Regions from separate parts of the Streptomyces sp. CAU 1734 genome, predicted to be linked through region 1. Evidence: riboswitches for the same ligand, from Rfam matches in the RefSeq annotation. Region 1 holds a riboswitch; each other region holds the start of a gene.
The links. A riboswitch is a leader RNA that binds a small molecule or an ion and turns the genes downstream of it on or off. The one in region 1 is predicted to bind cyclic di-AMP.

Region 1 (7,717 bases):
CCCGCAGCTTCCGGCCCCGGTTCCGGGCGGCCCTCGGATCACAGTTCTCGACCGCTCCGGCGGCGGACCCGGTCACACATTGTCCATTCTTCCCTGTCACGCTTTCCCTCTCGATCATCGAGTAAGGTGCGGAAATTTTCGATCCGTACACACACTTCACCTTCGGTGCACATTCCCCTCACCACTCCGGAGGGCGTGAACACCCGGGGCACCGGGTCGGTTTTCTCGGGAATGGTTCAGAGCAACCCATATCGCTTCGCAAATCGATTCGACAATGGGCTGAGCACCCCGCACACATGCGCACTGATCTGCCGCCAATCGGAGCTGATCCGCCACCGAACGGCCTGTGCTCAAATCCACGGATAATTAGCGTAGATCACCCTGGAAAACGCTGGCAAGGTAAAACCAATCCTGCCGTATAGCGCATTAGAGAAGAGTTTCCGTTCATTATGCAAATATATGGAAAACGTCTCGTTGTGTCCAGGTTTGAGTTCACTGACATGTGATTGCCGTGCAGAGCTTTCGATTCTCATGTTTCTCCGGCCTACCGCCGGGTACACTCCGGCCGCCCATGATCGAATGCGCTCCCTGATCCCGAAATCGGATGCCCCGGACGGACGAACTGACCGGATAGCATCGGGACCCGCCCGAAATCATTCGATTCCTCGGTGATAAGGCTCTGCGTCGAACGTCGAACGTCGAACGTCGAACGTCGAACGGCGTACAGCGGACAGCTCGGCCGGGCTCGGCGGGGCTCACACGGGCTCCGGCGCTTCGAGGAGATCGCGCACCTCGTCGGCGGTGGACTCCCGCAGGTCCTCCCCCAGGAGCAGCCAGCGGGTGATGCCGACCGACTCCAGGAAGAGAAGGTCATGACTGGCGATCAGCAGCGCGCCCTCGTAGGCCTCCAGCGCGGTGGTCAGCTGCCGCACACTGGCGATGTCGAGATTGTTGGTCGGCTCGTCCAGCATCAGCAGCTGGGGGGCCGGAGCCGCGAGCATCATCGCGGCCAGCGCGGCCCGGAAGCGTTCCCCGCCGGAGAGAGTGCCTGCCGACTGGTCCGCGCGGGCTCCCTTGAAAAGGAAGCGGGCGAGCTGGGCGCGGATGTGGTTCTCCGTGACCCCGGGCGCCAGCCGGGCCACATTGGCCGCGACGCTCAGCCCGTCGTCCAGCACATCCAGGCGCTGCGGCAGAAACCGCAGGGGGACATGTGTCCTCGCCTCGCCGGAGAGCGGCGCGAGTTCCCCGGTGAGGGTGCGGAGCAGGGTGGTCTTGCCCGCGCCGTTCCGGCCGACCAGGGCGATCCGCTCGGGTCCGTGGACCCGGAGGCTGCCCTCGGCCAGCCTGCCGTACCGGGGCCTGAGCTCGTCGAGGGTGAGAACGGTGCGCCCGGCGGGCACGGCGGTGTGGGGCAGGCTCACCCGGATCTCCGCGTCGTCGCGGATCGCGCTCTCCGCCTCCTCCCGCCGTTCGCGGGCCTCGTGGAGCCGGTCCTCGTGGAGACCCCGGAGCCTGCCCGCCGATTCCTGTGCGGACCTCTTCTTCTCACCGGCGACGATCCGCGGGGCTCGCCGCTGGGCGTCGAGCTTCTTGCTCTGCTTCTGGCGGCGGGCCAGCTTGACCCGCGCCTCCTCCAGTTCGCGCTTCTGCCTGCGCACATCCGCCTCGGCGGCGCGCAGGGTCCGGCCGGCGGCCTCCTGCTCCGTGGCGAGGTCCTCCGTATAGGCGGACCAGCCACCGCCGTACCAGCTCACGGATCCGGAGCGCAGTTCGGCGATGCGGTCCACGCGTTCCAGCAGTTCACGATCGTGGCTGACGACGACCAGCACTCCGGAGCGCCAGGAGTCGACGGCCTCGTACAGCCTGCGGCGGGCGAAGCGGTCCAGGTTGTTGGTGGGCTCGTCCAGCAGCAGTACATCGGGGCGCTCCAGCAGCAGCGCGGCGAGGCGCAGCAGCACGGTCTCGCCGCCGGACAGCTGGCCCACCGTACGGTCCAGTCCGATTCCGCCGAGTCCGAGTGAGCCGAGGGTGGCCAGCGCCCGCTCCTCGACATCCCAGTCGTCGCCGACGGTGTCGAAGTGCTCCTCGCTCACGTCCCCGGCCTCGATGGCGCGCACGGCACGGCGGCGCTCGGCGATCCCCAGGGCGTCGTCGACGCGGAGTGTGGTGTCCAGGGTGATGTTCTGCGGCAGATGGGCGAGGCTGCCGCTGACGGTCACCGACCCCCGGGTGGGACGCAGTGAGCCGGACAGCAGGCGCAGCAGGGTGGATTTCCCGGTGCCATTGGTACCGACGAGGCCGGTGCGGCCCCGGCCGATGGTGAGGGAGAGTCCGTCGAAGACGGAGGTGTCGTCCGGCCACTGGAAGGACAGCGCGGAGCAGGTGAGGGCGGCGGTGGGCGCGGTGGGTGTCGCCATGATGTTTTCTCGCAGTCGCAGGCGCGGCGGATGGGGGGCTTCGTGAGCGAGCACCACACGGCGACCGGGAGAGAGAAGAACGGGATGGTCCGGCGGTCCGATGGACCGGGGACGGATCTCATGCACCGAGGTCGCAACTGCGCTGAGCCATGGGCGGCGTGAAGAGCCGCTGACACATGACTGGCGTACGGCGAAGGGCCGTACGGCGCGGTGATCGCAGACCTCAGATACGCAACGTCCACCTCAATCGGAGACAACAGGACCGGATGACCATAACGACGCGGTGGGCGAAAGGCAAACGCTTTCGATGGCTTCGGTGGCCGGAACTGAACGAAAACAAGGGGATGTTGAGGTCCGGAACACGAATGGGCGCGATCCGGACCGGCCGGATCGCGCCCATCGGCGTGGAGAGGCGGTGCCGTGGGGGCGGGGTGGTGCGGGCGGTGCGCGCCGCACCGCCCCGCCGGTCTGTGGCGGACCCGCTACGGCTTCGGGGCCGCGTGCGGGTCGCAGGTCACATTGGCGCTGTCCAGAGTGCCGTCGAGGAGGTAGGCGTCCACCCGCTGATTGACACAGGGGTTGGTCAGCCCGGTCACACCGTGCGAGCCGGCGTCCTTCTCCAGGATCAGGCGCGAGCCCTTGAACCGCTTCTGGAGCTCATGGGCGCCGCCGACCGGGGTGGCCGCGTCGCGGGCGGCCTGCACGATCAGCACGCCCGGCAGACCCTTGCCGGTCTTCACGTTGACCGGGGTGTGCTGCTTGCCGGGCCAGGTGGCACAGGGAAGGTTCATCCAGGCATTCGCCCAGGTCATGAAGGGGTAGTCACGGTGGAGCCGGGTGTTGTCCCGGTCCCAGCGCTGCCACTTGGTGGGCCACTTGGCATCCGCGCACTCCACGGCCGTGTAGACGGCGTTGCTGTTCTCGGAGCGGATGTTGCCGGCCGTGTCGGAGAGGTCCGGGGAGGCGGCGTCGATGAGCGGCTGGGTGTCACCGGCCGCGTACTTGCTCCAGATCCGGGCGGTGGGCGCCCAGGCGGAGTCGTAGTAGGGCGCGCCCTGGAAGAAGCTGATCAGCTCCGCCGGGCCGACGACCCCGCCGAGCGGCGACTCCTTGGCGGCGGCACGGAGCTTCAGCCACTGTGCCTCGACCTTGTCCCGGGTGTCACCGAGGCGGTAGACGGCGTCGTTCTTGGCGATCCAGGTGGTCCAGTCCTCCCAGCGCATCTGGAAGGCGACGTCCTGGTCGAGGTTGGCCTCGTACCAGATCTTCTGCTTGGACGGGTTGACCACGCTGTCCATGACCATCCGGCGGACATGGCCCGGGAAGAGGGTCCCGTACACGGCTCCCAGGTAGGTGCCGTAGGAGACACCGATGAAGTTGAGCTTCTTCTCGCCGAGGGCGGCCCGGATCACATCGAGGTCGCGTGCGGTGTTCGGAGTGGTCATGTGCGGCAGCATCCAGCCGCTGCGCTCGGCGCAGCCGGCCGCGTACTCGGCGGCGAGCTTGCGCTGGGCGAGCTTGTCGGCCTCGCTGTCGGGGACCGGGTCGGCCTTGGGGGCCTTGACGAACTCCTGCGGGTCGACACAGGAGATCGGGGTGGAGCGGCCGACACCGCGCGGGTCGAAGCCCACGAAGTCGTACGCCTTGGCCGTCTTCGCCCAGAGGGGGTTCTTGCTGGTGACCCGGACCGGGAAGCGCAGACCCGAGCCGCCGGGGCCGCCGGGGTTGTAGAGGAGAGCGCCCTGGCGCTCCTCCTTGGTGCCGGTGTTGCCGATCCGGTCCACGGCGACGGTGATCTGCCGGCCGTCCGGGTGCGCGTAGTCCAGCGGCACGGTGACCGTGCCGCACTGGATGGGCTTGGGCAGCGACCAGTCGGCGGGACAGTCGGCCCAGGCGATGCCCTTCGCGGCGGCCCGCTCCGCGGCGATCCGCACCCCGCGCTCCTCGGACCAGCTGCTCTGACCGGTCTGTACGGAACTGCCGCGCCCTGCGTCGGCACTGGCGGACGGCGCCGCCACCGCGCCCGCGATGAGTGTGCCCGCTATCAGAGTGCCGGCCGAACCGAGCACCGCTGTGCGTTTCACGGAGTACCCCTCTTCCTCGCTGTCCCGCCGGGATCTTCACCGTCCCGCCGAGTTCTCGGGTGATCCTTGCGCCCAGGGGGCCATCGGCAACAGATCGAACGAATGTTTCTTTACCGAACCGATAGCCGGAGCGTGAAGTACCGCTGAGCGGTGCATACCCGGGAGGGGGTGGACATGAGCACAACCAGCCATCCCCTTTCGGCCAGGTTCGCCCACCGGCGGGCGGACGCGGACCGCGGCGGGCGAACACCGGCCCGGGAGGGAGCGGTTGCCGCGCGGTCCGGCGCGGGCGGCGCGGCGCGGGGTGGCCGGATGCCCGCACGGGGTGGCCGGATGCCCGCGCGGTCCGGCGGCGCGCTCCGGCGGAACGGCTCGGGCGGGATCGCCCCGGCGCGGCTCCGGTGCTCATCCGCCGGGGAACGCCGGCCGGAGTCCGCTGCCGTGCTCCCCCGGCGCGCGGCACCGGCCCGCGCTTCGGGAGGACGGCCGCCTCCGGACCCCGTGAGGCCGTGCCCGGGGGTGATATCACCGGCCTCGGAGCAGATGTGATCGATCCGACAGAGGGGTGTGAAGGACCGTTCCGGCACCCCGTCGGCCCATCCGCACCCGGCCCGGACGGCGTCGGCACCGCCGGCGGCACCGCACCCGGGACCCCCGCCGCGCAAGTCCGCGCCCACCTCGGGGGATCCGCCCTCCCGAGCCGGGCCGCCTCCGCCGCCCCGCGGCCGGCCGAGAGGCCCGGCCGGCGCCCGGCGGGTCGCCGCACCCCCTCGCAGGGCATTCCGGCGGTTCGGGCCAGGGCCTGTCAACCGCCGTTCGAGTACCAGGAAAGCTAGTCCGTTTGATGTACGCACCACCAGGCTGGCGACTACGGTCGAGTTGCGCATCATGATGTTCGATCTTCCGGAGAGCCGTATTCCGGTGCTGGTACGGGCATGGTCAGGTGTCGATGGCCGGACTCCGTGAGGGGCATGTCCACCTGAACAGAGCAATGGTGTTAAAACTCACATATCGCCGTTTCAGCTCGGAAATCCGGCACGTCGTGGGTCAAGATCCCTGGGACGACAAGCCCCCGTCACCTCGGCGGGGCGGTCCGGGCGGACGCCGAATCCTGCCGCCGCTCCGGATGACTGGTCGACAGAAGTGCTTCGGCAGGAGTGGAGGACCCAAGCAGTACGGGGCATGCCGGAAGGTCCGGAAGTCCCTCGGGGTGAAGCCGCGTCATGCGGCCGGGCACCTTCGTCCGCCCGAACCCGACAGGTCATCCTTCACAGGCGGCTGACGAAGGGTCGCGCATGAGTGCGCAGAACACCGTCCCGTTTCTGATGAGCCGGGCGGGGGCCGTATCGGCCCTCACCCTTGCCGCCCTCGGTGGATCGTTCCTTGTGCCGGGCGGCACGTCCGAGGCCCACGCCGCGTCGTCCCACGCGGGCAAGGCGCTGAAGGTGGCGGCGTCGAAGAAGGGTTCGCCGTACAAGTACGGCGCCGCAGGGCCCTCCCGCTTCGACTGCTCCGGGTTGACGCTGTACGCCTTCAAGAAGGCGGGCAAGAAGCTCCCGCGTACCGCACAGCAGCAGTTCAACAAGACCAATCGCGTCTCCAAGTCCTCGCGCAAGGCTGGAGACCTGGTCTTCTTCCACTCCGGTGGTTCCGTCTACCACGTCGGGATCTACGCCGGGAAGGGGAAGGTCTGGCACTCGCCCAAGCGGGGCTCCTGGGTGAAGCTGGACAAGATCTGGACCAAGAGCGTCAAGTACGGCCGGGTCCGGTGACGGCCGGCCACTGAATCCGATGGGCGCGTACGAGCCAGGTCCGGCGCCGGACCGGCTCGCCGCACGCCGGCGCACGGGGAGAACACCGCCCCGCCGGCCGTGAGCGCGGTCCCCACCGCTCACGGACCGGTCGCCGGGAGTTCCGAACCATTCAGTACCGCCAGTACCGCTCGAATCACCGGTGAGCATCCCTGAACCACCGGTGAGCCGGCTCCGCCCCGCCATGAGCGGGCACCCGAGCCGTCACCACCGCCCGTGCCCGCCGCCGGATGAGCCCCGGCGGCCGGCGCGGGAGGTGCCGCGCGCGGCCATGCGCACGGCGCCGGCCGGGTCATGGGCCCGCCCTCACCGGCGCGGGCCCTTTCCTCCGTGTACCGGACCGTCCGGGAGCCTGTCGCCTGTTGTCCCGGGGCGGTCCCGGATTCCGTGCCCCCGGCCGTCTCAGCGATCGTGCGGGGCGGCCCACGGCAGCACGATCCAGACGGTCTTGCCGCCCTCCGGGGTGGGCGAGACCGAGAGCCTGCCGCCGTACTCGGCGGTGAGGCTCCGTACGATCGCCACCCCGCGGCCGTTGTCCTGGCGCACCGCGGCGGGCAGCCGCTGAGGCCATCGCGGATGGCTGTCGGTCACCCCGATGCGCAGCTCGTCGTCCCGCTCCAGGGTCAGTTCGACGGTGAAGGTCGGCGACTGGCCGAAAGTGTGCTGCACCGCATTGGTGGTCAGCTCCGAAATGATCAGCCGGATCGTGTCAACGGCTTCGCTCCCGTCCGGCAGACCCCACTCGCGAATCACATCGGTGACGAATCTCCGTGCCGCGGAGACCGAGGCGGGATCGCTCGGCAGAGTGACGGAGGCTTCCTGAAGGTCTGCCATGGCGACGCCAACCCTTTCCCACCGCGGCCGGGCTCCGAACTCGAAGCGGGGAATTACGCGGACGGCCACGGCTTTCGCTGAGCGCCAGACTGCCACTCCATGCCCCGCCACAGGTGGCGATCCACCAAGATGTGCATATATCTGTCGCTCAAAGCGGTGAACTCTACGACGTGAGACCGTTTTTGGGCACACAAGCGCATTTTGATCGCGGGCAGACCGAACAGACGAGATGACGGAAGGGAGCCCCATGCGTCATCACGGCCCCGAGGTGCGCCGCCGCAGACTGGGCGGGGAACTCCGCCGGCTGCGCCTGGCCGCACGGCTCACCAGTCGCGGCGCGGCGGAGCTGGCGGGCTGGCACCAGTCGAAAGTCAGCCGGATCGAGACGGGGCACAGCGGTGTGCGCGCCGCCGATGTGCGGCTGCTGCTCGATCTGTACGACGTCACCGATCCGGGCCTCCGCGCGCTGCTGGAGGCCCTGGCGGGTGCCGCCGACACCACGGGCGGCGGCTGGTGGCATGCCTATCGCGGGCTGCTCCCGCCCGAGTACCGCGATTTCATCGGCCTGGAG
Region 2 (7,717 bases), on a different contig from region 1:
CGCGATGGACCGCACATGTGCCGTGTACATCGCGATCTTGCCGCGCAGATGGCGCAGCACCGGCACGCCCCGGGTGTCGAAGCCGGTGGTCACCATCACCGTGCCGACGGCATTGGTGAGGTCCGCCACCGCGCGCTCGAAGCGCTCGGCCACATCGTCGGGGTCGCTGCCCGGCCGGATGATGTCATTGCCGCCGGCGCAGAACGACACCAGATCCGGGGCGAGTTCCCTCGCGCGCGGAACCTGCTCCGCGACGATCTGGTCGAGGAGCCGTCCGCGCACCGCGAGATTGGCGTACCGGAACGTGTGTTCCGGCCGGCGGTCGGCCAGCAGAACCGCGAAACGGTCCGCCCAGCCGACATGGGTTCCACCGGGTCCCGGGTCTCCCACGCCCTCGGTGAAGCTGTCACCGATAGCCGCGTACGACCCGATTCCGCCCTCTGTCTCTGTTCTCGAATCGTCTGCCACAAGAACTCATCTTGTCCTTACAGATGTGACCTACGCGACCGTAAGGAGGGGTTGACGGCGGGTGATCTATCCCACCGGTGATTTTCGGCCCACCCGGGAATACTCGTGGGTGAAGACCGATCCCCCCGTACCGGCGGGGGTACGGGGGGATCGGCGGAAGGCGCGGTGGACGCCCGTGGCGTCAGAGGGAGACGCCGTGCCCGCGGAGGTAGGCCAGCGGGTCGATGTCCGTGCCGTAGCCGGAGCCGGTGCGGATCTCGAAGTGCAGGTGCGGACCGCTGGAGTTGCCGGTGGAGCCGGCGAGACCGATCTCCTGGCCGCCGCTCACGCTCTGGCCGGCCGAGACGGCGAGGGAGGAGAGGTGGGCGTACTGCGAGTACTTGCCGTCGGTGTGCTGGATGACGACCTCGTTGCCGTACGCGCCGGACCAGCCGGCCGAGACCACGGTGCCGGGGCCGACGGACTTCACGCTGGTGCCGGTGGGCACGGCGAAGTCGATGCCGGTGTGGTAGCCGCTGGACCACATGGCGCCGGAGACGCGGTAGGAGGTGGTGACGCCGGCACCGGCGATCGGGGCGGTGTAACCGGAGGCGGGGGCGGCGGGCTCCGGCTCGGCCGGGGCCTCGGCGGCGGGCTCCGGAGCGGGAGCCTCCGTGACGGGGTCGGCGGCCGGGGCGGAGGTCTCCCGGGCGGCGGCGGGGGCGGCCGGGGCGGCGGGCTTCTCGTTGGCACCGGCGTTGCGAGAGGCGTCCCGCGAGCCGTCGCGCGAGGAGCGCTCCGCGTCCGGGGTGCCGGCCGCGGCGGCGGAGCCGATGCTCAGCTCGAGGCCGGGGTGGATCAGGGAGGGGTTCCCGCCGACGGCGGCACGGTTGTCCTGGTAGAGCTGCTTCCAGCCACCGGTGACGCCGTGGTCCTCGGCTATGCCCGAGAGATGGTCGCCGGCGACGACCCGGTAGGTGCCCGCCTCGGACTTCCCCGCCGGGGCGGCGGCCGGGGAGCGCTGCTCCGCGACGGCCGCGGCGGGGGCGGTGACAGCGGCCGGGGCGGCGGCCGGCTCGGCGGCCTGTGCGCCGGTCGCGCCGAGAAGCGGAAGCGCGATGGCGGCGCCGCCGGTGCTCGCGACGACGAGGCCGCGGGTGATGGTGCCGGCCTTGGGACGGCGGTGCTTACCCTTTGCGGGCATGGGGTTTTCCTCTCCGGCGCCTGCGAGGTGAGCTGTCGGGTTCGGGCTGGAGATGCCCGGCCGTGCGGCTGCACGACTTCACCCCGAGCCGTCCGGTTGCCCGGCCGACGTACTACCTGGGTCCCCCGCTCCTGCCACGCGTGGATGTCGGTTGGGAATCCGGGGCGGCGGCAGGATGAGGCGGTCCGCCCGGAATTTCCGTGACCGTAGACGAGCGGAGAGGACCGGAACAAGCCGCTCCGCTTCCACTTCCGCCTTCCCCATGATCACCGTGGGGCATCCGCGGTCACTCTCCGTCGAGACCGCGGCGCCAACTCCCCGACCGGCATCGCGATTGCCCCGCCCCGCGACACCCCGTCGCCGCCACACACCGTCACCACTATGATCCTGCTCACGAGCACCGCCCCAAACCCCTTGCAGATGGGGCGCGTTATGCGCAATCCACCAAAGCGCCCATAAATCACAAATGCCTCATTCAGGTGGTGCCGGATCCAGTGACGGGCGGCCCGGCCCGGCACGATCCGGAGGAGTGCGGGCAGAGCGCCGAGGAAGTACGGACTCCTGATCCCGCACCCACGCGCACGGCAGCGCGGCGCGCGCGTGAACGGCGGGGAGTGTGCCGCGAGTGCCGTCGCATGCGCCCCGGGTGTGCCATATCGCCGCAATGCTCCCGTGACACCACGGCAACGCTTCCTCACGCGAAAAGAAAATGATTGCCCGAGGAATCAATGTCGTATCGTCGAGAAAACGCCATGTCGGCGAGGAGCGCCGACGGCAGCGACCCTCAGGAGACTCCGTGACGCAGCAGCTGCCGCAGGTTCCGTCGACCGAGCCCGAGCTGGCCGGGGTCCGCAACTTCCGCGATGTGGGCGGGCTGCCGGCGGTGGACGGCCGGCAGGTGCGGTACGGACGGCTCTTCCGCAGCGGTCATCTGGCCCATGCGACGGAGAGTGACGCGTCGTTCCTGGGCACGCTGGGTCTCCACACCATCTTCGACTTCCGCAACTCCGCCGATCTGGTGCTGGAGGGGCCCGATGTCGAGCTGCCCGGCGTGCGCAATGTGAACATACCGCTGAGCGACCCGGCCGACGGCGCGGAGTTCTGGGAGCTGGTCCGGGCGGGGAATCTGGCGCAGCTGCGGGCGGTCCTGGCGGATGGCCAGGGCGCGGCGCGGATGACCGAGTCGTACCGGTCGATCATCGCCGAGCGGACCGCCGAGCACAGCCGGGTCCTGCACGCGCTCGCCGAGGACAGCGTCCCGGCGCTGATGCACTGCGCGGCGGGCAAGGACCGCGCGGGGCTCTCCATAGCCGTGTCCCTGCTCGCCGTCGGGGTGGAGCGGGACGCCATCGAGGCGGACTATCTGAAGTCGAACGACCCGCACCGCCGCTATCTGGTGCGCCGCACGGACAGCAGCCGTACGGGGATGTCGCCGGAGGTCATGGAGCTGCTCGGCCCGCTCTTCGACGCGCGGGCGGAGTATCTGCGGGCGGCGTTCGACATGATCGGGCAGACCTGGGGAACCACCGAGCGCTATCTGGCGCAGGGGCTCGGGATCAGCCCCGAGACGCGCGAGCGGCTGCGGGAGCGGCTGCTGGACGCCTCCGCCTGATCCCCGGCGCGCGGCGGGCCGGGGCGGCCGGGATCACTTGGCGCCGACCTCGAAGAGCAGATAGAGGAATCCCGCGAAGACATGGCCCGCGATCAGATAGGCGAAGAGCCGGATGATCGCGCCGCGGGGGAACTTCGACTCGTGGGTGTCGGGCTGCTGCCCGGCCGCGCCGGGGATGTTCTCGGGGACGGGGGCGGCGGCGGTGTTCTCGGTCATGACGGTCCTCGCTTCATTCCGGTCGTTCCGGGGTCCGGTTCAGGCGTGCGGATGGAGGTCGGGGCTCTGGAGCAGGGTGTGGACGAAGAGGAGCTCGGCGCCGTCCCGCCCGGCGGCGGCCATCCGGTGCGGGGTGAGGGAGTCGAAATGGGCGCTGTCGCCGGGGCCGAGTTCGTGCACGGACTCCCCCAGGGTGAGCCGCAGCCGGCCGTCGAGGACGTACATCCACTCCTCGCCGGGGTGCACCCGGACCAGATCTCCCTGGGCGCCGTACGGGACCGACAGCCGCAGGGCCTGCATGGCCCGGCCGGGGGCGCCGGCCTGCTGGTAGGTCCAGCCGTCGGCCGCCGCGGGTTCCCGGCCGGAGGCGCGGATGACGGGGTCGGGGGTGGGCGACGCCTCGCCCAGGACCTCGGCGATCGTCGTACCGTAGATTCTGGCGAGGGAGAGCAGCATCGGGAGCGACGGCTGCCGCCTGCCGGTCTCCAGCCGGGACAGATGCGCCGGTGAGAGCCCGGCGCGGCGGGCCGCCGCCTCCAGGGTGAGGGCGCGGCGGCGGCGCAGTTCGCGCAGCCGGGGCGCCACATCGGGCAGCTCGTCGGGGATCTCCCCGCCGAGCGGCCGAAGGTCCGGGGGATGGCCCCCGGGAGGACTCTGCATGTGTTCCATTGGGCCAGGAATCTGCCTCTGGGGCAAATTTCTTGCCCCAGAGGCAAAATTCCGTTGCCAATGGCGCCCCGGGCCGGGTCAGCGGTTGGCCATGGCCTGTCTGACCAGGGTTTTCCCGAAGTCCCACATCAGTCCGCCGCCCGCGTGGGCGTCGTCCATCACCGCGGTGAAGGCCGTGACGAACCGGTCCACCTCGGGTTCGCCGATGATCAGCGGCGGAATCAGTTTGATCACTTCGAGATGGTCGCCCGACACCTGGGTGAGAATGCGGTGCCTCGACAGCAGCGGCACCACGACCATCTGCGCGAAGAGCCCCTTGCGGGCCGCCTGGAGCATCGCCCAGCGGCTGCGGAGCTTGAGGGAGTCGGGGCGGCCGAACTCAATGCCGATCATGAGTCCGCGCCCGCGCACCTCGTGCAGGAACTCATAGCGGCCGGTGAGCGCGGCCAGCCGGGTGCGCAGCAGATCGCCGGTGGCGCGGGCCCGGGCGACCAGCCCCTCGTCCTCGATCACGGAGAGCACCGCGAGCCCGGCGGCCATCGCCTGGGCATTGGAGCCGAAGCTGGCGGAGTGGACCAGGACGCGGTCCATGGAGGAGAAGACCTTCTTGAAGATCCAGTCCTTGCCGAGGGTGGCCCCGACCGGGACATAGCCGCCGGAGAGCGCCTTGGCGGCGCAGACCAGGTCCGGCTCCACACCGTCCTCGTGCTGATACGCCCAGAAGTCGCCGGTGCGGCCGAGGCCGGTCTGCACCTCGTCGGCGATCAGCAGAGCGCGGTGGCGGTGCAGCAGTTCCCGGGCGGCGCGGAGGAAGCCGGGCGGGGGCTCGTGGACTCCCTTGCCCTGGATGGGCTCGACGATCAGGGCGGCCACATCGCCGCGCCGGAGTTCGCGCTCCAGTGCGGCGAGGTCGCCGAGCGGGATGGCGGTGTCGGGGAGCAGGGGCTCGAAGCCGTCGCGGAATCCGGCCTCGCCGTTGACGGAGAGGGAGCCGGTGGTGAGTCCGTGGAAGGCGTGGTCGCAGTGGAGGACCCGCGGTCTGCCGGTGGCGTACCGGGCGAATTTCAGCGCGGTCTCGACCGCCTCGGTGCCGCTGTTGCCGAAGAAGACCCGGTCCAGATGGGGGGTGTGGGCGAGCAGCCGTTCGGCGAGCAGTCCGGGCAGGGGCTGGCAGTCGAAGCGGGTCAGATCGGCGAGTGAGGCGTCGATGACGTCATGGAGGGCCCGGCGGACCACGGGGTGGTGGCGGCCGACGCCCATCACCCCGAAACCGGCCAGCATGTCGAGATGGTCGCGGCCGTCGCTGTCCCAGAAGTGGGCGCCCTCGGCCCGCTCGTAGACCTTGTCGAAGCCGATGGTGTGGAGCATGCGCGGCAGCTGGTGGTTGAGGTGGCGGGTGTGGAGCTCGTACCGCTCGGCGCCGCGTTCGGCGAGCAGGGCCGCGAGATCGAAGCCGCCGGGCGCGGGGGGCGGGGTGCCCGGCTTCCCGGGGTCCGGTGCGCCGGGGTACGGGTCCGGGTCCGGGTCCGGTGTCCCGGGGTACGGGGTGGGCGCGGCCGGAGCCGCCGGGGCGCCGGGCCGGCTCCCCGGGTCCGGTCCGGAATCCGGGAGTCCGCCGGCGGGCGCGGGGCCCGGCCCCGAGGACACCGGGTCGGTGAGGGCCCCGGAGGCGGTGCCGGGCACGATTCCGGGCGCGGGGCCCGTGCGCACCGGTGCCCCGGGGTGCGGCTCCGGTGTCCCGGACGGCCCGGCGGCGGGCGCCTCCCCGGTCCACGAGGCGTCCGGCAGGGGCTCGGTCATTCCTCGGCTCTCCCTCGACTGGTCCTTCGGCTGTGTCCGGCACGGGCCCAGCTCCCCGGCTCTTTCCGGCTGTGCCCGGCGCGGGCCCGGCTCCCCGGCGCGGATCCCGCGCCGGGCGGAGCTCCCTCCGGCGGATCCGGCGCGGCCCCGGCGAGATCCCCGCGAGGGGCCTCACCGGGGCGGCACGGCACTCTCCCCGGCCCGGGCCGGGGACGGCGGAGCCCGCCCCGGCGGGACCGGCCCGTCAGCCGCGGCCGACGGTTTCGCGGGCCGCCCGCAGGGACTCCTTGAGGGAGCCCATGGTGGCGAGCACGGCGGTCGGTTCATAGCCGCAGTGCGCCATGCAGTTGGCGCAGCGCGGATCCTTGCCGCGGCCGTACTTGTCCCAGTCCGTCTCCTCGATGAGCTGACGGTAGGTGGGCACATAGCCGTCGCTCATCAGATAGCAGGGCCGCTGCCAGCCGAAGAGCGAGTAATTGGGGATGGCCCACGCGGTGCACGGGAAATCGGCCTTGCCCTCCAGGAAATCGAGGAAGAGCGGCGAGTGGTTGAGCCGCCAGCGCCGCCGGTTGCCGCCGGCGAAAGACTTCCGGAAGAGCTCGCGTGTCTGCTCCACTCCCAGGAAATGCTCCTGGTCGGGTGCTTTCTCGTACGCGTACGCGGGCGAGATCATCATCTCGTCCACCTGGAGGTCGTCATTGAGGAAATTCATGACCTCGATGATCGTCTGCGGGGTGTCCGTGTTGAAGAAGGTCGAGTTGGTGGTGACCCGGAACCCGCGCTGCTTGGCGTCCTTGATGGCCGCCACGGCCTCGTCGAAGACACCTTCCTTGGCGACCGATTCGTCGTGCCGTTCCCGCAGGCCGTCGATGTGGACGGCGAAGGCGAAGTACGGCGAGGGGGTGAACTTCTCGATCTTCTTCCGCAGCAGCACGGCATTGGTGCAGAGGAAGACGTACTTCTTCTTCGCCACCAGCTGGCGGACGATTTCGTCGATCTGCGGATGCATGAGCGGTTCGCCGCCCGCGATGGAGACCATGGGGGCGCCGGACTCCAGTACGGCGCCGACCGCCTGGGCGACCGGCATCCGCTGCTTCAGCACGCCGGCCGGATGCTGGATCTTCCCGCACCCCTCGCACTTCAGATTGCAGGCAAAGAGGGGTTCCAGTTCCACAATCAGCGGGAATTTATCCCTCTTGCGGAGTTTCTGTTCAATGAGATAGGTCCCGACCCGGATGGTCTGGCGGAGCGGCATGGCCATCTAGCTCACCTCCTGGGGAGCAGCAAAGAACGGTGCCATTCATGAAATGCGGGAAGGACGGCACGGAGCACACGGAAGGCTGATATTCCTCCCCGTACCGTGCCAATACGGACCAGCTCATGCTCCGGAGCGTCCACGACCACCCGGACGGCCGCAACCGGGCGCGGACCGGCCCGGACCGCGGTGCGCAGGGTGGCCGCCGACTCCATGTCCACCGCGATGGCTCCGGTGGTGCGCAGCCGGGATCGCTCGGGGCCGCGTACGACATGGTCCGACCCGGTCAGCGGGCCGGTGTGGACCCGGCGGCCGGGCACCGCCCGGGAGACAGCGGCGGCCAGCAGCTCCGTCTCCGTGCAGACCGTGGAGCCGTCGTCGTGCCGGGTCTCGCCGGCGACCACCAGATCGCCGGGGCTCATCCCGGGGAGCAGCCCGGCGCAGAATCCCGAGGCGATCACCGCCGCGCTCCGCAGGTCGCTCCCGCCCAGTGCGGCGCCCACGGCGCGCTCCG
Region 3 (7,717 bases), on a different contig from region 1:
CGCCTACACCCGCCACATCACTGACCGGATCGTCCGCAACGGGGTCGTGGGCCGGCAACTCGCCCGGCTCGCCGCCGACGCCGGATTCCTGGTGCCCGACGTCGTCCCCGTCACCTCGCTCTTCCGCGATGTGCGGGCGGCCGATGAGATCCTCGGCCTCCACCGCGGCACGGAACGGGCGGTCGCGGCCGGATATCTGACCGAGGGTGCCGCCCGTTCCTGGCTGGACCATCTGGAGAACGGCGACTTTCTCGCCGCCGTGACGCTGTACGTGGTCGTGGCGGAGGTCCCGCGGTGACGGAGCGCCTCGCGCGGGGCGCCCCGCCGGCCGGTGCTCCCGCCTACGGCGCGGGTTCGTACGTCACGGTGGTGCCGCCGCAGCCCGCCGCGATCAGATAGAGCCGGTCCTGCTCGTTCTCGTCGATGGCGAGTCCCCAGCGGAGCTTGGTGGCGGTCCATTCGGAGGCGTAGCGGCAGAGCGCGTTCGCGGCCGGCGGCAGCCATTCGGCCGGGTCCTGGTCGGACTTCTGCCGGTTGGAGCGGGCGGTGACCGCGACCAGCGAGGCCGCCTGGCCCTGGTCGTTGGCGTACGCCTCACGGCGGGCCGCCGTCCAGCCGGAGGCGCCGGAGTCCCATGCCTCGGCGAGCCTGCTCGTCGTAGTACGACCACCACGAACCGCCGGTCAGCGCGCACCGCGCGCCCACCGCGGGCGCCTCGGCCGCCTCCGCGATCAGCACCTCGGCCCGGGTGTTGCAGCCGTCCGCCGGGTCCAGACCGGTGTTCCAGTGCCGGAAGGACTCGCGCTGGTATCCGGTCCGGTCCTCGGTCGCCAGCGGCAGCCGGCTGACCGCCGCGCCGATCGACAGTGTCTCCGCCCGGGCGGCGGCGGGCGGCGCGAGCCGGGCGGCCCTGGCCGGGTCGGCCCCGACAGGGGCAGGCCGGCCGGGGGCGGCCTGGGCGGGGGTGGTGAAAACGGTCGACAGCAGGGTGAGGGCAACGGCGGCGCCGGTGGCGCGCATGAGGTTCTTGATCACGAGCATGGGGATACGCGGCCGTCACCCCCACGGGGGTCAGCGAATCGAACGACTGCGCCGGATGGGCGCGAGAGTTCACCGGAGGAACGATTCGGCGGCCCGGGTTCGCGGCGGTTCGCGGCGGTTCGCCGCCGCCGCTCGGCGTAATCCCGGACGCCGGGCCGCCGGTTTCCCGCCCCCGGCGCCCGGGTACCGGTCCCGGACCCCCGGCCGGGAACCGCCCCGGCCCTCCCGCCCGCACCCGCCGCCCCGCGCACCACCCCGGTCCCTCGATCACCCCCGGTCCCTCACCTCACCCCGCCCGGATCCCCGCCCCGGAGCACCCCGGATCCCCGCCCGGAACCGCTCGGCGATTGCGCGTGACCTGACCTCGCCCCGCGCCGTTGATCCGGCATGACCAAGACACAGCGCATCCTCGCCGCCCTCGCCCTCGCGGCCGGCGCCTCCGCCATGAGCGTCACCGGGGCGAGCGCCACCGGCCACGGCCAGGGAGCGGGTGCCGGCGCCGGCACCGGCCCCACCGCCACCGCCGGGGACCTCCAGCAGACCGCGGACGAGGCCACCTCCCTCAACCGGCTCAATGAGCTCGGCCAGATCCAGCAGGTCATGGCCGTTCCCTACGCGATCACCCCGCTGACCGACCCCGCCACCCAGCTCGTCGGCGCCCTCCAGTAGCCGGCCGCCCCGGCCCCGTAAAACCGACCCCGACCCCGACCCCGCCGCCGGCGCTCCGGCGGCCTCCGGTGGCCCGCCCGGCGGAAACTCCGGCAGAATTTCTCCGCGAACCCGTCGAGAATCCGTCATCGGCTCCGACGTCTCCTGTGAGAGTCGCCCATGAGGGACGACGGAGAACCGGAGGAGCGAAGCCATGAAGTATCTGGTGATGGTCCAGGGCGCCCAGGTCGACTACGACGCCATGGGCGGCAAGGCGTCCGAGCACAGCCCCGCCTGGAGCGAGGACGAGCTGCGGTCGATGTTCGAATACATGGGTGCCATCGACAACGATCTCGCCGAATCCGGTGAGCTGGTCGACGCCCAGGGACTCACCGCACCCGACCGGGCCCGTACCGTCGGGCTGGGCCCGGACGGCCGGCCCGTGATCACCGACGGGCCCTACGGCGAGACCAAGGAACTCCTGGCCGGGTACTGGCTCCTGGAGTGCGAGAGCCTGGAGCGGGTCACCGAGATCGCGGCCCGGGTCGCGAAGTGCCCGCAGCCCGCCGGGGCCCCCGAGTACGCCGTCGTCATCCGGCCCGTGGGAAACCCCGACGGAGGCGAGGTCTGACCCCCGCGGCGGGCACCCGATGAGCACCGTGAACACCACCGAGGACCTGCTGCGCCTCCACGCGCCGCAGGTCCTCGGTGCCCTGGTGCGCCGGTACGGCCACTTCGACCTCGCCGAGGACGCCGTCCAGGAGGCCCTGCTCGCCGCCGCCGGACAGTGGCCCGCCCAGGGCGTGCCCGACAATCCGCGCGGCTGGCTGATCAAGGTCGCCGCGCGGCGGCTCACCGATCTACTCCGTGCCGAGGAGGCCCGCCGCCGCCGCGAGGAGACCGCCGCCGCCCGCACCCCGCGCGACGCCTTCACCGCCCCCGCGCCCGGGGAGAGCCGCGCCCCCAGCGACGACGACACCCTCACCCTTCTCTTCCTCTGCTGCCACCCCGCCCTCGGACCGGCCGCCCGGGTCGCGCTCACCCTGCGCGCCGTCGGCGGTCTGACCACCGCCGAGATCGCCCGCGCCCATCTCGTGCCGGAGGCGACGATGGCGCAGCGGATCAGCCGGGCCAAGCGGAGGATCGGCGGCGAGTCATTCCGCCGGCCCGGCCCCGAGGACCGCGACCAGCGGCTCCGGGCCGTGCTCCAGGTGCTGTACCTGATCTTCAACGAGGGGCACACGGCGACCTCGGGCCGGGCCCTGCACCGGGCCGACCTCGCCGGTGAGGCGATCCGGCTCACCCGGCGGGTCCGCCGGCTGCTGCCCGGGGAGGGCGCGGTCACCGGGCTGCTCGCGCTGATGCTGCTCACCGACGCGCGCAGCGCCGCCCGCACCGACTCCGCCGGCGAGCTGATCCCGCTCGACGAACAGGACCGCACCCGCTGGGACCGGGCGGCCATCCGCGAGGGTTCCGCGCTGGTGGAGGAGGCCCTGTCCCAGGGGCCGGCCGGGCCGTACCAGCTCCAGGCCGCCGTCGCGGCCCTCCACGACGAGGCCGCGACCGCCGCCGCCACCGACTGGCCGCAGATCCTCGCCCTCTACGACCTGCTCGTACGGATGGCTCCGGACGACCCGATGGCGGAGCTGAGCCGGGCGGTGGCCGTGGCGATGGTGCACGGGCCCGAGGCGGCGCTCGCCGAGACCGACCGGCTCGCGGAGCGGCTGGCCGGGCACCACCGGCTGGACGCGGTCCGGGCCCATCTGCTGGAGCGGGCCGGCGACCGGGCGGGCGCGCGATCCGCGTACCAGCTGGCGGCCGAGCGCACGCTCAGCATCCCCGAGGCCCGCTATCTGCGCCGGAAGGCGGCCCGTCTGCTGCCCTGACGGCCGGTGCGCGCCCGTCCTTGACCTTGACGCAGCGTCAAGATCTACCGTTCGGGACATGGAGTGGTCGATCCAGGAAATCGCGCGCCGGGCCGGTACGACGAGCCGCACCCTGCGTCACTACGGCGAGCTGGGTCTGCTGCGGCCCAGCCGGGTGGGGGCCAACGGCTATCGCTACTACGGCCCCCGTGAGCTGATACGGCTCCAGCGGATTCTGCTGCTGCGCGAGCTCGGGCTCGGACTGCCCGCCATCGCCGAGGTGCTGGCCGGCCAGCGGGACACCGCTGCCGCGCTCCGCGTCCATCTGAAGCTGCTCGAACAGGAGCGCGAAAGAGTGGGCCGGCAGATCGCCTCGGTGCGGACCACTCTCCGGAAGACCGAGCGAGGGGAAGAACTCATGGCCGAGGAAGTGTTCGACGGCTTCGACCACACACCGTACGAACAGGAGGTGACCGAGCGCTGGGGGCGGGACGCGTATCGGCGCGGTGACCAGTGGTGGCGTGCGCTCGGCGAGCGGGAGCGGCGGGAGTATCTGGAGGAGCAGACCGCCATCGCCCGGGACTTCGCCCGGCTGCTGCGGGAGGGCGGGGCGCCGGACGGCGCGCCGGCCCAGGAACTCGCCCGGCGGCAGTACGTCTGGCTCTCCGCGGTGGAGGCGCCGGGCCGGTGCCGGTTCATCGGCATCGGCGAGATGTACGTGGCCGACGAGCGGTTCACCGAGGTCTACGACCGGCACGGCGAGGGGACGGCGGTGTTCATCCGCGATGCGATGCGGGTGTACGGGGAGACGCAGCTCTCGGACGAGTGAGCCGCGGCGGACGCGGGCCGCCCTCGGTGACGGGCCCGCGTCCGCCCTCGCCCACCGCTCGCCCGTTCCCCGCGCGGCCGGATTTCCGGCGATTCCGCGGCCCCCGCGGAAAGTGGCGTGGATCTTGCTTCGGATGGCGTAAGGTTGTGTTCAACGGCGCGGGGTGGAGCAGCTCGGTAGCTCGCTGGGCTCATAACCCAGAGGTCGCAGGTTCAAATCCTGTCCCCGCTACTGAAGATCACGGCCCGGTACTCATCACCTGAGTACCGGGCCGTGGTCATTTTGCGCTGCCCGTTCGCCTCCGTTCGCCCGGTTGGACGGCGGTGGCTCGCCACTCCGCCCCGTTCCCGCCAGCCTGGAGGGGGCGCGGGAACCGTGTCCGCAGCCGTGGGCGGACCGGTCAGGAGAGCAGCCTTGGGGAGCGAGGAGCAGCCGGGGGGAGTCGGCGCCCGCCGATTCGTCCGTATGCTGCCCGCGCTGATGATCATCGGCGCTGTCTGTTTCGACGCCCTGACCCCGCCGATGTTCACCGCGGCGCCCATGTTCACGGCGGCCCCGCTGATCGCCGCCCCCTTCTTCTCCTGGCGCACCACCCTCTTCACCGGTATCGCCTCGACCCTGGGCGTGGTCGGCCTGCACGGGCTCAAGGACTCGGTCGCCGAGCCGACGACCTATACCGAGCTGGTGACCGTGATCACCGTCTCGGGTCTCGCGCTGCTGATCAACCGGGTCATCCGGCGCAGCAGCGAACGGCTCGCCTCCGCCCGGGTCATCGCCGAGGCCGCCCAGCGCGCCGTACTGCCCACCCCCGCCGAGCGGATCGGGGGCCTGCGGATCGCCGCACGGTACGAGGCCGCCGTCGCCGACGCCTTCATCGGCGGGGACCTCTTCGCCGTACAGGACACACCCCATGGCGTACGGCTGGTCGTCGGGGATGTGCGCGGCAAGGGACTCGGCGCGGTCGAGGCGGTGGCCATCGCGATCGGCGCCTTCCGGGAGGCGGCCGAACAGGAGAGATCGCTGGAGGGGGTCACCGAGCGGCTGGAACGCGCGCTCAACCGGGAGGCGCGCCGCCGGGACACCCTGGACGCCTTCGAGGCGTTCACCACCGCCGTGCTCGCCGAGATCCCGCGCGGTGCCGGGATCGTCCGGATGGTCAACCGGGGCCATCCGGCACCGCTGATGCTGTACGAGGACGGCGTACTCGGCTCTCTGGAACCGGCCGAGTACGCGCTCCCGCTCTCCATGGGGGAGCTGGGGAACCGGCCCGACCGGGCGCAGGAGTATCCGCTGCCGCCCGGGGCCACCCTGCTCATCTACACCGATGGGCTCTCCGAGGCGCGGGATGCCCGGGGGGTGTTCTACGAGCCCGGCGAATGGCTCGCCGGCCGTGTCTTCCCGGGGCCGGGCGAGTTGCTGGACGCCCTGGTCGACGATGTCCGCAGGCATTCGGGCGGCGGGACCACCGACGACATGGCACTGCTCGCGGTGGCCCGTCCCGGCGAGGGGCGGGCGGATGCGGAGCCGCCCCCCGGCCCGCCGTGACGACCGGTCGGCCGTGAAGCCCCGGCCCGCCGCGACGCCGCGCCGGCCGGAACCACCGCGAATACGTTGCGTAGCCGGAGTGCACCCCTCTGATAACAATTGATATGCCGTCAGATCTGATGGGTTTACGGGCGGCCGTTCAAGTCGCCCGACTCCGGACGCTTGTGTCCCGTTAAGTCCATGGCAAAGAGATTAAAGATCACTCGGAAAAACTTGGAATACGACTGGAGTCTCTATTAACGTTCGATAACGCAGCGCGGTCGTCACAGTCGTCGTCAGGGCGGCGCCGCGCGCACGCGCCGAATCCCGCAAGGGAACCGGGGACCCACCAATTGGGGTGAATCGGGCTTCATTTGCCGCGCAGTTCGCGGTGTGTGAGGCCGGTAGGAGACCTTCCTGCTCCGAACCCGTCAGCTAACCCGGTAGGCGAGAAGGAAGGAAAGGAGCACGCCTCAGTGGCGTCCAACACCCCTGCCCCGGAAGCGCCGTTCAAATCCGGTGTCTTCAGCCAAGACGGGGCCGAACGGTCCGTCGGCGAGTGGAACCCCACGGCGGAGACCGTCCGTCCGGTGCGCGGCCGTCACCGGCACCGCGTGCTCAAGCAGCGCGGCGGATTCGCCCGCAGCTCCACGGTGCTCGGCGTCGGCGTGATCGCGGCGGTCGGCGCGGGCGGCATCGCCACCGCGCAGAGCAAGCCCGCCGTGTCGATATCGCTCCCCGACTCGATCGCCGACTCCCTTCCCGACGTCGGTTCCCTCATGGACGACGGCGGCTCGGCCGACGAGACCTCCGCTCTCACCGCCATGGGTGCCACCGAGGAGATCGGCGCGGCCACCCAGCCCGGCACGGGTGAGGCGCTCCGCTCCCGGATCCTCCAGCAGGCCGAGCAGCAGCAGGCCGAGGCGGAGGCGGTCGCCAGGGCCGCCGCCGAGAACGCCGCAGCCGCGAAGGCCGCCGCCGCCGCGAAGAAGGCCGAGGCCAAGGCGGAGGCGGAAGCGAAGGCCAAGAAGAAGGCCGAAGCCGAGGCGAAGGCCAAGAAGAAGGCCGAGGCGGAGGCCAAGGCCAAGGAGAAGGAGAAGGCCAAGCTCGCGAAGGGCTTCGTCCTCCCCACCTCCTCGTACACGATCACCGCCACCTTCGGCCAGAGCGGCCCGATGTGGTCCTCCGGCTACCACACCGGCCTGGACATGGCGGCTCCGACCGGTACCCCGGCGAAGGCCGTCACCAGCGGCACCATCAAGTCGGCCGGCTGGCACAGCTCGTACGGCTACAACATCGTGCTCAAGCTGTCGAACGGCACCGAGGTGATGTACGCACACCTCTCCTCGATGTCGGTGAGCGCGGGCCAGAAGGTCGGCGCGGGCGAGACCATCGGACGCGTCGGCTCGACCGGCAATTCGTCCGGCTCGCACCTCCACCTGGAGGTCAAGACCGGTGGCGGCTCGGCCGTCGACCCGCTGTCCTGGATGCGGAGCAACGGCCTCAACCCCTGACCGTCCCGCGCACCACCGCCCGTCCCCGCGGGACCGGCCGGCCGGCCGGTCCTCACGGCACCGCCCGGTGCCGGAATCGCGATCGGCCGGCGGGTGTCCGCGGCAGCCCCGCGCTCGCCGTGGTCACGGCGGTGCGGGCCCTTTCACCCCGGCAGTCCTGGCGAGCACCCCCCGCCGTCAGGGCTGCCGGTCTTTTCGCGCCCGCACCGCCGGCACTTCCCCCGCTCCCGCCCTGCCGGGCCCGCCGCCCTCAGACGCGGTAGGGGTTGGGTATCTCGTAATCCCGGTGCGGCGGC

Region 2: linked by a shared signal. The riboswitch ahead of AAFN69_RS12625 (LysM peptidoglycan-binding domain-containing M23 family metallopeptidase) and the one ahead of AAFN69_RS27005 (C40 family peptidase) in region 1 are both predicted to bind cyclic di-AMP.
Region 3: linked by a shared signal. The riboswitch ahead of AAFN69_RS03635 (M23 family metallopeptidase) and the one ahead of AAFN69_RS27005 (C40 family peptidase) in region 1 are both predicted to bind cyclic di-AMP.

Annotation. Positions count from the first base shown of each region.
Region 1 is NZ_JBDQQP010000015.1:107,712-115,428, reverse strand. It holds gene AAFN69_RS27020 (LmbU family transcriptional regulator) at 1-76, opposite strand, end outside; gene AAFN69_RS27015 (ATP-binding cassette domain-containing protein) at 756-2,417, opposite strand; gene AAFN69_RS27010 (alpha/beta hydrolase) at 2,900-4,501, opposite strand; cyclic di-AMP (ydaO/yuaA leader) riboswitch at 5,594-5,793, shown strand; gene AAFN69_RS27005 (C40 family peptidase) at 5,797-6,273, shown strand; gene AAFN69_RS27000 (ATP-binding protein) at 6,715-7,146, opposite strand; gene AAFN69_RS26995 (helix-turn-helix transcriptional regulator) at 7,394-7,717, shown strand, end outside.
Region 2 is NZ_JBDQQP010000005.1:442,828-450,544, reverse strand. It holds gene AAFN69_RS12630 (SGNH/GDSL hydrolase family protein) at 1-468, opposite strand, end outside; gene AAFN69_RS12625 (LysM peptidoglycan-binding domain-containing M23 family metallopeptidase) at 650-1,651, opposite strand; cyclic di-AMP (ydaO/yuaA leader) riboswitch at 1,656-1,811, opposite strand; gene AAFN69_RS12620 (tyrosine-protein phosphatase) at 2,448-3,263, shown strand; gene AAFN69_RS12615 (DUF6126 family protein) at 3,297-3,479, opposite strand; gene AAFN69_RS12610 (XRE family transcriptional regulator) at 3,519-4,139, opposite strand; gene AAFN69_RS12605 (aminotransferase class III-fold pyridoxal phosphate-dependent enzyme) at 4,227-5,948, opposite strand; gene hpnH (adenosyl-hopene transferase HpnH) at 6,193-7,209, opposite strand; gene AAFN69_RS12595 (1-hydroxy-2-methyl-2-butenyl 4-diphosphate reductase) at 7,215-7,717, opposite strand, start outside.
Region 3 is NZ_JBDQQP010000001.1:855,203-862,919, forward strand. It holds gene AAFN69_RS03595 (methyltransferase domain-containing protein) at 1-298, shown strand, start outside; partial or broken gene AAFN69_RS03600 (HNH endonuclease) at 342-1,035, opposite strand; gene AAFN69_RS03605 (hypothetical protein) at 1,429-1,710, shown strand; gene AAFN69_RS03610 (YciI family protein) at 1,904-2,320, shown strand; gene AAFN69_RS03615 (DUF6596 domain-containing protein) at 2,349-3,575, shown strand; gene AAFN69_RS03620 (TipAS antibiotic-recognition domain-containing protein) at 3,634-4,383, shown strand; tRNA gene AAFN69_RS03625 (tRNA-Met) at 4,541-4,614, shown strand; gene AAFN69_RS03630 (PP2C family protein-serine/threonine phosphatase) at 4,849-5,928, shown strand; cyclic di-AMP (ydaO/yuaA leader) riboswitch at 6,216-6,372, shown strand; gene AAFN69_RS03635 (M23 family metallopeptidase) at 6,384-7,421, shown strand; gene AAFN69_RS03640 (PrsW family intramembrane metalloprotease) at 7,672-7,717, opposite strand, start outside.